DNA from 4 places in the Janthinobacterium darwini genome. Region 4 is predicted to be linked to each of the others. Evidence: predicted binding sites of a transcription regulator. Region 4 holds the regulator's gene; each other region holds the start of a gene.

Region 1 (3,181 bases), on a different contig from region 4:
AGGCCCAGCAATGCCATGCCGGCCACCGCCGTCAGGGCCGCCAGCATGGCGCCACCGATCAGTTTGCCCGGCTGGGCCAGCAGCAATTGCCGCAGGACAGGGTTCGCTACAAGTGAATTTTTCATGCGCGCGCTTCTTCCTTATGCTCCTGCACTTGCGCCTGCGCATCGACCTGCACCGTGCGCTGCAAACGGCCAGCCAGCACGGGGTCATGCGTGGCGACAATCATCGTCTTGCCCTTGGCCAATTCCAGCAAGGCATCGGTCACGCGTGCCGCCGTTTCGCTGTCCAGGTGGGCCGTCGGTTCATCGACCAGCAGCAAATCGGCGTGCGGATGCAGGGCCACGCGGGCCAGCGCCAGGCGCACGGCTTCGCCGCCGGACAAGCCCTGGCCGCCATCGCTGAGAATGACGGCCGGCTGCGCCTGCGCCACGGCGGCCAGATCGGCCAGGTGCAGCGCCTGCGTCACGTGCGCGGCATTTGCGCCAACGCGGCCCAGGGTCACGTTCTGGCTGACGGAAGCGGCAAACACGTGCGGACGCTGGCCCATCCAGGCCATGCGCTGGCGCAAGGTATTGACGGTGCTGTCATTCAGCCGGACGCCGCCGATGCGGATCTCGCCGCCGCTGACGGGCAGCAAGCCGGCCAGCAAAGACAGCAAGGTGGTCTTGCCGGCACCGCTGGCGCCCACCAGCGCCACGTGCTCGCCGGCGCGCACAGTCAGCTTGAACTGCTCGAACACGGGCGCTTCGCCAGGGTGGGCAAAGCGCAGTTGATGGATCTCGACGGCGGGAGGTGGCGCCACCGCCATGGCGGCGGCAGAAACGGCAGCAACTGCCACCCCGGCGCCAGGCAAGGGCACGCCCTCCCCCGCCAAGTCGTGCAAGCCGGCCAAGCCCGCTTCGCCGGCCGCCTTGTCGTGCCAGACGGCGGCCAGTTCGCGCAGCGGCTCGAAGAATGCGGGCGCCAGCAGCAAGATGAACAAGCCCTGCCCCAGACTCAGTTCCCGACCCCAGGTACCGAAATTGATGCTGCCCAACAAGGAGAAACCGATGAACGCCGCCACCATGGCCACGCCCAGCGCGGAAAACAATTCCAGCACGGCGGACGACAGGAAGGCGATGCGCAGCACCACCATCGTGCGCCGGCGCACGGATTGCGACGAGACATCCAGCCTTGCGGCCGTGGCGTCGACGGCATCGAGCGCGCGCAAGGTGGCCAGACCGCGCAGGCGGTCCAGCAGAAAGGCGTTCATGCTGCCCATTTCCACCATCTGCGCGCGGCTGGCCGCTTGCGCGCCCATGCCCACCAGGGCCATGAAGACGGGAATCAGGGGCGCGGCGATGAGCAGGATCAAGGCGGCAATCCATGACAGCGGCGTCACCACGGCGAGGATCACGAGGGGCACAAGCATCACCTTCCAGCGCGCGGGCTTGTAGCGCACCAGATACGGCACGATGGCTTCGGCCTGCTCGGCGATGACGCTGGCCGCCTGGCCCGACTGCGCGCGCTGGCGGTCAAGCGGCGAACGGCGCGCCAGCGCCTGCGCCACTTGCCCGCGCAGGCTGGACAGGTGCTCGCGCGCCGCAGCATACATGCGCCGCGCGCCCCACGCTTCACAGCCGGCGCGCAGTACGCCCAGCAGCAGCACGCCAGCGGCCGGCAGCAGGGCCGCGCGCCAAGGCGCACCGTCGAGCATGTCTTGCACGGCCCAGGCCAGCAAGGCCGCTTGCGGCAGCCACAGCAAGGCGGCACCACCTTGCGCCAGGCTGGCAACACGGGGAAGAATAAAGCGGGGCAAGGATAGTGGCGTGGAAGGCATCTCTAAACTTTTTGAGTTTTCAGAATTTTCTGTAAATTCGATTTTTTGTATAATACTGCGAAACATGACATAAATCAATTGACCCTGCGGGTGTGGCGTGAAAAAATTCAGATAATTATGAAAACTCAAAATATCCACATGACGCCGCTGATCCTGACCTTTGTCAGCCATTTCGGCGAGATGGGCAGCCGCTGGGGCTTTAACCGTACGGTGGGACAAGTGTACGCCTTGTTGTTTGTCTCGGAGCTTCCTTTGCACGCGGACGAAATCGCGGAACACCTGAGTTTTTCACGCTCGAACGTCAGCATCGGTTTGAAGGAATTGCAAGGTTGGGGCTTGATTCGCCAGTCGCGCATCCCCGGCGACCGGCGCGAATATTTTTCCTCGCTGGGCGATGTGTGGCAAATCTTCCGCGTGGTGGCCGCCGAACGCCGCCGCCGCGAAGTGGCGCCCACCCTGACAGTGCTGCGCGAATCGCTGCTGGCGCCGGCCACGGAACCCGTGGACCAGTATGCGCAAGAGCGCATGCGCGAAATGTATGAACTGGTCGACCTGGCCAACACCTGGTTCGACGACTTGCAGCGCCTGTCGCCGGAATCGATGGCGCAACTGATGAAAATGGGCGCCAAGGTGCAAAAGCTGCTTAATGCCAAGGACCGCCTGTTTGGCAAGAGTCCCGACGACAGCGAGAAATAAGCGCAGCGTTTACACGCCGCATACACGCGGCGCCCGACTCTTTACACCGTCTTTATGCCTCTCTCGCTATGCTGGCTGGCACCACCGCCACCCTTGCGAAGGAGCTTCCATGCATGAATCCCCATTCCAGCCACGCGCGCGCGACCTGATCCGCCAGCATTTGCCTGCGCGTGAAAGGCTGCGCCTGGCACGCCTGGCGAGCAAGAAAGTATTGTCCGTATTGTCTGCGCTGCTGTGCGCGGTGCCGCTGCTGTATTTGCTGAGCGTGGTGCTGTTTGCGCAGCCATAAGGCCGCGTGCGTATAGACAGGAAGAGAGAAGGATGCCACCGCATGGCGCAAGCCGTGGCCAGTATGAAACTGGTCCGCCCAGAGGGAATCGAACCCCCATTCACGGTTTAGAAGACCGTTGTCCTATCCGTTGAACGATGGGCGGAGAGGTGCAGTATTTTAATCCATGCGCGCTAGCAATGAAATGCCTGCGCGGAATAGAAAACGGGCTGTCATTTCTGACAGCCCGCTTATGACTTTGGTCGGAGTACAAGGATTCGAACCTTGGACCCCCTGGTCCCAAACCAGGTGCGCTACCGGGCTGCGCCACACTCCGAAGACAAGATAATAACGCCCCCACCCAATTTCGTCAATTGCCATAGACGAATTAGATG
Region 2 (3,181 bases), on a different contig from region 4:
GCGTCAATTTTCGCCGCCTATGGTTCAGCAACGGCCTCAATTGCTTCGGCGCCCAGATCACCTCGCTGGCCCTGCCCCTGTGCGCGGTGCTGCTACTGCATGCGACGCCGGAACAGATGGGGGTGCTGGTCGCCCTGCAGGCGCTGCCGTTCGCCCTCTTCGGCTTGCCCGTCGGCGTACTGCTGGACCGGCGCAGCAAGCACCCCATCATGCTGCTCAGCGAAAGCATGTCGGGCCTGGCCCTGGCCAGCGTGGCGGTCGCCTACTGGTGCGGCGTGCTGTCGATGCCGTGGTTATATATAGTGGGATTCATCATCGGCACGGGCTTTGTTGTCGGTGGCGGCGCCGAACAGGTTTTCCTGACCTTTTTGGTGGGCCGCGATGGCTTGATCGATGCGCAGTCGAAATTTGCCGCCACCGAATCGGCTTCGCGCCTGATCGGTCCCGGCCTGGCCGGCGTGCTGGTTCAGGTCTTGTCGGCGCCCGTCGCCATCCTGTGCACGGCTTGTGGCTATTTAGTTTCGGTCTGCAACCTGCGCGCCATGAGCGTGCGCGACCCGCGTCCCGCGCCGTCCGACAAGCACGCCCTGCGCGACATCGCTGACGGCTTGCTGTTTGTCTGGCGTGAACCACTGCTGCGCGCGCTGGCCTGGGGCGCCGGCATCTGGCACTTCCTGTTTTACGCCAGCATGGCTTTGACGGTGCTGTTCGCCACGCGCGACCTGGGCATGAGTCCTGGCGTGCTGGGCATGACGCAGATGCTCGGTGGCGCCGGCGTACTGCTTAGCGCCTTTATCGTCAAGCCGCTGACGCGCCGCTATGGCGCCGGCAGAACCATCCTGATCGGACTCGCTTCCACCTCCGTGTGCTTTGCCCTGACGCCCACCATCCCCGCCGCCTTGTTCGGCAGCACAGCCGCCAGCGCCGTGGCATATGCCGTGCTGATGTTCTTTTTTGATTGCGGCGTGATGCTGTTCTTTATTCCCTACCTGGGCTTGCGCCAGAAGGTCACGCCCGACCCCATGCTGGGCCGCATGACCTCGACCATGCGTTTCCTGACGGTGGCGACGGCGCCGCTGGGCGCGCTGGCTGCCGGCTGGGTAGCGCAACACTTTGGCGTGCGCAATGGCCTGGCGTGCATCGCGGCAGGCGGCATTGCACTGACCATCGCCATGGTGTGGGGCACGCCGCTGCGTAGCGTGCGCACCTGAAGCGACGAACGGGCATACACTGCTGAAAGATTGCCTTGGCGACACTATTCATGCCAAAGCCTATGAGGTTTGATTTACATCAAGGTTTTCATTGATGTAAATCCATAAGCTGTCTTACATCACTCTAGGAGCACGTCATGTTTAACACCATCTTATTTCCCACCGACGGTTCGCCGCTGTCCGACAAAGCCGCCGAGACGGCCCTCGCCTTCGCTCAATTGAACAAGGCCAAGCTGGTTACCATCAGCGTGGTGCAGCCCTTCCCGTTCTCGCCGATGGCCGATGGCGGCATCGTGCTCGACGCCGGTTTGTACGAGCAACAAATGCAGGAATCATCGCAACGCGCCGTTGACAAGATCGGCGAAGCGGCACGCGCTGTCGGCGTGCCCTTCGAAGGCGTAGTCGTCGTCTCGCCAAGCCCACACGAGGAAATCGTCAATGCGGCGCAAACCTACCATTGCGACATCATCCTGATGGCCTCGCATGGCCGCAAAGGCTTGAACAAGCTGTTCGTGGGCAGCGAAACGCAAAAAGTACTGGCGCATACACAGCTGCCAGTCATGGTCCTGCGCTAACCTTGCGCTAGCGCAATCCCCGTCCGGCGCCGCGACAAACTCAGCGCGCCGGCGCCTGCTTCGGCAACAACACCCACACGGCGCCGCTCTGCTTCATGCGGCCCGCATTCTCCGCCGCTTCCGCACCGAAACCAAAGAAGTAATCGACCCGGATGGGCCCGCGAATGGCGCCGCCCGTATCCTGCGCCATCACCAGGCGCTGCATGGGAATCTCGCTATTGGATTGCGTGGTGGACAGGAACACGGGCGCACCCAGCGGCAGGAAGCGCGAATCGATGGCGACCGAACGCTGCGGCGTCAACGGCACGCCCAATGCGCCCTTCGGTCCCACTTTGGGATCGGGCAGGCGCTCTTCCTTGAAAAAGACATAGCTCGGGTTAGCGTTGAACAATTCATCTTTGCGCGTGGGATGGCCGGCGATCCACGCCTTGATGCCCTGCGCTGACGCCTGGCTCAGCGTCAGCTCGCCCTTGTCGACCAGGTAACGTCCGATCGATTTGTACGGGTGACCGTTCTGGTCCGCGTACGCCACGCGCACGGTTTCCTGCGTATCGGTCAGCTGCACGCGCCCGGAACCCTGCACCTGCAGGAAGAACGCTTCGACTTCGTCATCCACCCACAGCAATTCCTTACCCGTGACGGACGTGGCGCGCTCGATGTCGGCACGGGTCGCATACGGTATCACCTTCTTGCCGACCAGCTTGCCGCGCAAGCGCATATTCTTCAATTCCGGATATACGCCGGACAAATCGACCGAGACCAGATCGTCGGGCACCTTGTACAGCGGTGTCTGATATGGACCGCCGCGCTTGCGCGCCCCGTGCAGCAGCGGTTCGTAATAGCCGGTCACCAAACCGGTACTGGCGCCATCGGCGGTGACGACTTGATTGGGCACAAAGAAGGTCTCGAAGAACAGGCGGATGGCCTTGTCGCTATCCGCATTCACCTGGCGCGCGATCGTGCACGACTCCTTCCAGTCCGGGCGTTTCACCAGCACCCCGCACGAAGCCATGAACGCTGGCCAGGCGGCGCGCATGTCGTCGCGGGCCCAACCTGGCAAGGCGGCAAACTTGGCGGGCACGAAAGTGGGCGCCGCCACATCCGTGGCATCCTTGGCATCCGCCGGTTTGGCAGGTACAGGCTTGACGACGGTCGGAGCAATGGCGGGCGCCTTGCCGCTGGAGGCAGCGGACGGCGTGGGCGGCGTGGTGCATGCGGACAAAGCAAGCGCGACGGCGCCCATTGAAACGGGTAGACTACCGCGTGTCAGTAGACGGCGGGTAAATACTAAGCTGCGGGTAAATAACATAGGGGTGCGTATGTGGATCTTGATGATAGAGGCGCTGGTGGCGTTCTTCTTGCTGGCATTTATAGTCTGGTGGACCATGTATTCGG
Region 3 (3,181 bases), on a different contig from region 4:
ACACGTGAGCCGCGAGCAATTCCACCGCTACGTGGCGAACATGGACTTGCAACAGAACTATCCGGGGGTGATGAATCTCAATTACAGCCGGGAACTCGACGAGTCGCAGCGCCCCGCCTTCGAAGCGGCCATGCAGCACGACCATCCGCCCGGGCGCGATGGCTATCCGGCGTTTGCCATCCATCCGCCCGGGCCGCGCCCCCATTACTCCGTGATGGTATACCTCGAACCGATTGCCAGCGCCCCGGAAAAGTATGGCTATGACATCGCTTCGCGGCCCCTGATCGCCGAAGCACTGGCACAGTCGCGCGATACGGCGCAGATCAGCAATTCCGGCGTGCCTGTGCCGATGGAAGGGCGGCCGCAGCTGACGGGCATGGCCATGCGCATGCCCGTGTACCGCTTCGGCATGCCCACTGGCACGGTGGGGCAAAGGCGCGCGGCCTACCAGGGTTCCGTCGGCGTCGGCTACGATCTGGTGACGATGATGCGCAGCGCGCTGGCCGACATGCCAGTACGCAATGTCCGCCTGACCCTGTTCGATATCGGCCCGCAAGCGCGCGAACAGCTGGACTTGCCGCACGACATGCGCCCCATCTTCGACAGCACGACGGGGGGCATGCGTGCACCATGGTGGCTGCCCGGCAACTCGGGGCGGTATCTGAGCAGCACGATGCTGATCGACCACAATGGCCGCGCGTGGCAAGCGCTGTTCAGTGTGCGCAAGAGCGACCTGTACACGCGCTTCGGCGCCTTCCTGCCGTGGCTGGCCCTGCTGACCGGTTTTGCCAGCACCATGCTGCTGTACATGCTGTTTCACACCCTGGCGTCGTCGCGCCGGCGCGCCATCCAGCTGGCGACGGGCATGACGGAGGAATTGCGCGCCAGCCAGATCCGCCTGCAGCTGTCGCACCAGAAACTGCGCCGCTTGGCAGCCCACGCCGACCAGATCAAGGAAGAAGAGCGCAAGCGCATCGCGCGCGAAATCCACGACGACCTGGGACAGAACCTGCTGGTGCTGCGCATCGATGCCGACATGCTGGCCTCGCGCACGCAGCGCCGTCACCCGCGCCTGAACGCCCGCGCCAGATCGACCCTGGAGCAGATCGACGCTACGATTAAAAGCGTACGGCAAATCATCAACGACTTGCGTCCAACCGTGCTGGACCTGGGCGTGAATGCGGCCGTCGAATGGCAGGTGGCGCAATTTCGCCAGCGCACGGGCATCGCCTGCGAAGTGAGCGAAAGCCATCACGATATTTATTTGAGCGACCAGTGCGCCACGGCCCTGTTCCGTATCCTGCAAGAGTCGCTCAGCAATATTTCCCAGCACGCCAATGCCAGCCGCGTGCAAGTCAAGCTGGAAAAGTGCCGCGATACCGTGTCGATGTGCGTCAGCGACAACGGCGTGGGCGCGGCCATCGACGGACGCAACAAGCTGGGCTCATTTGGGCTGGTGGGGATCGAGGAGCGCATCAAGCTACTGGGAGGCACTTTCTACATAGAAAGCAGCCCCGGTGCCGGCATGAGCGTGCATGTCAGCGTGCCGCTGGGTGCGGACGCCACTGCATTCCCCTACCAGGAAGACAGCCGGGTCAACGCCTGACAGGCACGTCCCGCATGAAGCAAGCTCAGCTTGCGTATTTTGTCATTAAATGCAATATTGATGTAGAACAACTTAGCACCTGCCCGCCAAGGACTAGGCATTCCTCGACTACTTGCAAGGAGGACACACCCACCACTCTCCCTTGTTGCACCGTATTTCCCACAACGCTCTTTACCAAAGGACATTCATGGATACGAACGACAGTTTCAAGGCAATTGCTGATTTAAATTTGGACGCGATCAAAGTCAAGCTGATGCACAGGGAGTCAGGCGAAGGATGGAGCCTGGAGAAGGCGAATGCGGTGGAGTTCGAATACCGGCGCTTCCTGATCCTGATGAAACAGTTTCCGGAAGAAGAAACGGCGCCGCTGATGGACGTCGATACCTTCTGGCATTACCACATCCTCGACACGCTGAAATATGCAGCGGACTGCGAACAGGTCTTCGGTTATTTCCTGCATCACTTTCCGTACATCGGCTTGCGCGGCGAAGATGACGAAGCGGCGCACCAGCGCGTGGGCGAGCGCATGAAGCAGCTGTATGAGCAAACGTTCGGGGAAGATTATATCCGCGCAGAAACGGCGTATTCGGGACGGGCCGTGCAAGCGGCGTTTTCCAGTGCGGCAGTGCAGGAGACAGCCTACTCGGGCCGGGCGGTGCAGGCGGCGTTTTCCAGTGCAGCAGTGCAGGCGACAGCCTACTCGGGCCGGGCCGTGCAAACGGCGTTTTCCAGTGCGGCGGTGCAGGCGACGGCGTATTCGGGCCGCGCGACCGGGGCTGCCAACACCGCATTTTCCAGCGCGCCCGCCTCACTGGCCGCAGCGGTGGTCAAGTCGTCCACCACTGGCCTGGAAAGGGGGCGTTTCTATGTCGATCGTCCGGTACTGAACCGCGACCCGCAATAGAAAAGCAGACAACAGCTATGGCTGCCGCACGCGGCAAGCCTGACTTACGCAGACGGCACCTCTCAGTTTACCGTCTGTCAGGCGCTCTTAGGCAGCCATCAACTCGCGCAGTTCACGAATGCTGAAATCGCTGATTTCATGCATGCGGATGAGGATAGTGGCGCCGATCGGCAAGGTGTTGTGACGAATCTTGCTGATAACAGGTGGCGCCACTTCCAGAGCTCGCGACAAGGCGGCATCGTTTTTCAGTTGCAGCTTGTCGATGATCGCATCGAGGACGCGATTCGGGTTGTAGGTAGGCAAAGAAGTAATTTGTTTGAGAGACATGATCAAAAATCCGTACTTGTTGTATTAATGCATAAAGAAACCGAATGTCTCTTCTGCAATAATTCAGGGTAAACACACTAAAAAGCGCCATCACTTATGCGGCTTTTAAGCCACAAACAATATAATACACGCTATTGTTGATTTTTGCGTAACTTAAAGCAAAATTGTGATAATTGAAGAGAATTGACGCACTTGGAATGTGCTAGAGGATAACTCAAATCGGAAAAATTTGCTGCAAGTCATCAATTTTTACGATGAGGAACACCGCTGTGCATGAGCCAAGCTATGGCCATGAGGGTGCTCAGGCGGGCCATGTCGGCCGATAAAACCCAGCTGTGCGCGGC
Region 4 (3,181 bases):
CACAGCACCAGCCGGTACAGCACGCCATCAAACGGTTCGAAGGCGTCCTCGATGGGTAGCGAGGCGGCCAGCAGCCAGTTCACCGATTTCAGGCGCTTGAAGCTGTTGACGGCCGTGATGCCGCGGCTGTTGGTGCTGACCATGCTGCCTTCGCCATCGTCCTTCAGCATCTGGGTGGTCGTCAGGTTGGCGTTCGGCTGGCGCGGCTGCAGCAAACGGCTGGTATCGGGGTGCAGCACGTAGCGCGGCACGGCGCCGCGCGTGAGAATGAAGTAATAGCCGCTCTTGCCGATCTTTTCCGAGCGCAGGCGCCCCAGCAGGTTGTCCTTGTACAGGCGCAGCACGCCGATCACCACACCGGCCACCTGGCCATCGGCGGTGAGCACGGGCGCCACCATCTGCACGATGGGCATGCCGCTCGATTTGCCCAGCATCGGCTCGGTGATCATGGGCTGGCGTGTGCGCAGGACGGTCTGGAAATACTCGCGCTCGGCAACATTGATGCCGGCGCGGCCCGTGACCAGCGGCATGTCGGCCACGATGGCGCCTTGCGCATCGAGCACCAGCACGTCGTCGAACAGCACCAGCATCGAGCGGCGCGAATAGTATTCGCGCAGCTTGGCGGGTTGGGCGATCAATTCCGGCGGCTGCTGCCTGGCCGTCAGGGTGACGATTTGCAGCAGCATGCCCAGCTTGTCGTCGAGCTCGGCGGCGGTGCGGGTGATCAGGGCAGATTGCTGGCTCAGCAGTACTCGCGTGAAGTCAGCGCGCATGTGCTGCAACTGGATCATGGTGACCAGTGCGATCATGGCGATCGAGGTCAGGCTGGTGGCCAAGGCGACTTTTGCTTTGATGCCGAGAGGCTTCATGATTTCCTTTTCAGTACCGGGCGGCACAGGCGGCAGATAATGCTGTCAGGAATTTTCCTATCAATACATCAACTTGGCAAGCGGTGCCGCGCAAATTGCCCTCGCTGCAAGGGCTTTTGACGATGTTGCCATATAATTAAAGTCAGAACGTCGTTTATTCAGCGCAATTGGGGTGAAATTGGCACACGGCAACCGTGTATGCAGTAAACTCGGTATTGCATTTTCTAAAAGGTACCGACATGACTGAAGCGCTCCTCACTCCCACCTTGCCCACAGTGACCGTGGAAGCGTTGCGTGCGCGATGCTCGACCTGCAGCATGCATCAATTGTGCCTGCCGATGGGCCTCGATGTGGGCGACATGGACAGGCTGGATCAGATCATCGGCCGCCGCCGCAAGATCGTGCGCGGCGCCTCGCTGTTCCGCATCGGCGACTCGTTCCAGAACCTGTACGCGATCCGCCTGGGGCACTTCAAGACGTACCAGATCAATCCGGGTGGCGAAGAGCAGGTGACGGGCTTCCAGATGGCAGGAGAACTGCTGGGCATGGACGCCATCAGCGCCGACCGCCACCACTGTAATGCGGTAGCGCTGGAAGATAGCGAAGTGTGTGAAATCCCGTTTTCCAGCCTGGAACAATTGCTGGGCAGTATGCCTACCCTGCTGCGCCATTTCCACCGGATGATGAGCCAGGAAATCACGCGCGAGCAAAGCGTCATGCTGTTGCTGGGCAATATGCAGGCGACGCAGCGCTTTGCCGCCTTCATCGTCAACCTGGCCTCGCGCTATGAGGCGCGCGGCTATTCGGGCAGCAATTTCCAGCTGCGCATGTCGCGCGAGGAAATCGGCAACTACCTGGGCCTGACCATCGAAAGCGTCAGCCGCTTATTGTCCAAATTCAAGAAGGAAGGCTGGCTGCGCGTCTCCAACCGCGAGATCGAGATCTTGCAGCCGGCCAAGTTGAAGGCCATTACGGCCGGTACGGACGTCTGCAAGTAAGTCTTACAGCTCTTCATCCGCGTGCAGCGCGATGCTGCGCTGCAGCGGCCAGGTCCAGATGCCGGACAGGCGCCACTCGCGTTTGTCGTTTTCCACCAGCACTTGCCAGCGGCTGCGCTCGAGCATCGGCAGCGCTACCGAGAAGTTGCCGGCCGCATCGGGCTGCACCAGCAGCTTGATATCTTTTTCCGGCAAGGTCGCATGCGCCAGATGCAGCTGCAGCGGACCCTGGTAAGCCTTGCCGAAGCTGTGCACGGAACCACTGAGGCGCGCTGACGCCACGTCATACGACAGGCTGGTATCCATCGCCAGGTCGCTGGCGACAGTATCGCGCCGCAAGTCCTGGTTGATCGCCTTTCCCTGCTTGTAGTAATCGCCCACCACCAGCGCATCAGGCTGCGTAAACGCGATATAGCCCATGAAGCTGCCGACGACCACGGACAGGCCGGGACCGATCATCAGCAGCCATGGCCAGCGATGCTTGTACCACGGGGCAACGGGGGCTTGCAGCTTGAGACTGTCGGACATGATATTTCTCCTGTTTAATCGGCCAATCCCCATCCGGGGACTGGCCTTCCTACATTAGCGCGGTACGATGAATACCGCGCTTTCACGCACATGCAACGATGGGTCGTCCAGCGAGTGCAATTCGATCGCAATCTTGTTCGAGCCCTTCTCGCCCACGCCGTGCGGCACGCGCAGGCGGATCGGCCAGCCCAGCGTTTCCGTCGGCTGCAAGGTCACTTCTTCGCGCGTCAGCAAGGTCAGGCCCGGCAAGCCGGAAGCGCTGATTTTAAAATGCTGGGTTTGCTCCGAGGTGTTCATGATCTGCAAGCGGTAAACGTTTTCGATCATGCCGTCTTCCACTTCGCGTCCCATCGAACCGCGGTCGCGGATCACGTCCATTTTCAGGGGCGTGCGCAGGGCCAGCGAAGTACACACGGCGATGATGATCAGGGCCAGGATGGAAGTGTAGATCAGCACGCGCGGGCGCATGGCGCGCTGGCGGATCTGCTTCGAACTGAAGTTGTTTTCCATCGCATGGTCGGTACTGTAGCGTACCAGTCCCCGCGGCCGGTCGACCTTGTCCATCACGCTGTTGCAGGCGTCGACGCAGGCGGCGCAGCCGATGCATTCATACTGCAGGCCGTTGCGGATATCGATGCCGGTCGGACACACTTGTACGCACAGGGTGCAGTCGATGCAGTCGCCCAGCTTGTCGTTGTTGCCGGCCTTCTTGCTGATGGCGCCACGCGGTTCGCCGCGCTTGGCATCGTAAGTGATGATCAGGGTGTCCTGGTCGAACATGGCGCT

What was found. The regulator FNR, encoded in region 4, switches genes on or off when oxygen is low (the NO sensors DNR and NnrR bind a similar motif). The targets are predictions, from matches to a motif close to TTGATNNNNATCAA.
Region 1: the regulator FNR is predicted to act here: its motif matches at 1,887-1,900, upstream of cydD (thiol reductant ABC exporter subunit CydD).
Region 2: the regulator FNR is predicted to act here: its motif matches at 1,281-1,294, upstream of ACQ4WZ_RS24445 (universal stress protein).
Region 3: the regulator FNR is predicted to act here: its motif matches at 1,664-1,677, upstream of ACQ4WZ_RS19585 (glycine-rich domain-containing protein).

Annotation. Positions count from the first base shown of each region.
Region 1 is NZ_JBNYXX010000001.1:2,651,828-2,655,008, forward strand. It holds gene ACQ4WZ_RS12165 (amino acid ABC transporter ATP-binding/permease protein) at 1-125, opposite strand, end outside; gene cydD (thiol reductant ABC exporter subunit CydD) at 122-1,822, opposite strand; gene ACQ4WZ_RS12175 (GbsR/MarR family transcriptional regulator) at 1,940-2,518, shown strand; gene ACQ4WZ_RS12180 (hypothetical protein) at 2,628-2,807, shown strand; tRNA gene ACQ4WZ_RS12185 (tRNA-Arg) at 2,878-2,952, opposite strand; tRNA gene ACQ4WZ_RS12190 (tRNA-Pro) at 3,047-3,123, opposite strand.
Region 2 is NZ_JBNYXX010000005.1:264,160-267,340, reverse strand. It holds gene ACQ4WZ_RS24450 (MFS transporter) at 1-1,211, shown strand, start outside; gene ACQ4WZ_RS24445 (universal stress protein) at 1,349-1,786, shown strand; gene mltA (murein transglycosylase A) at 1,827-3,029, opposite strand; gene ACQ4WZ_RS24435 (hypothetical protein) at 3,106-3,181, shown strand, end outside.
Region 3 is NZ_JBNYXX010000003.1:263,964-267,144, reverse strand. It holds gene ACQ4WZ_RS19590 (sensor histidine kinase) at 1-1,606, shown strand, start outside; gene ACQ4WZ_RS19585 (glycine-rich domain-containing protein) at 1,794-2,510, shown strand; gene ACQ4WZ_RS19580 (hypothetical protein) at 2,598-2,837, opposite strand; gene ACQ4WZ_RS19575 (hypothetical protein) at 3,080-3,181, opposite strand, start outside.
Region 4 is NZ_JBNYXX010000004.1:348,818-351,998, forward strand. It holds gene ACQ4WZ_RS22855 (response regulator) at 1-869, opposite strand, end outside; gene fnr (fumarate/nitrate reduction transcriptional regulator Fnr) at 1,109-1,867, shown strand; gene ACQ4WZ_RS22865 (FixH family protein) at 1,871-2,395, opposite strand; gene ccoG (cytochrome c oxidase accessory protein CcoG) at 2,450-3,181, opposite strand, start outside.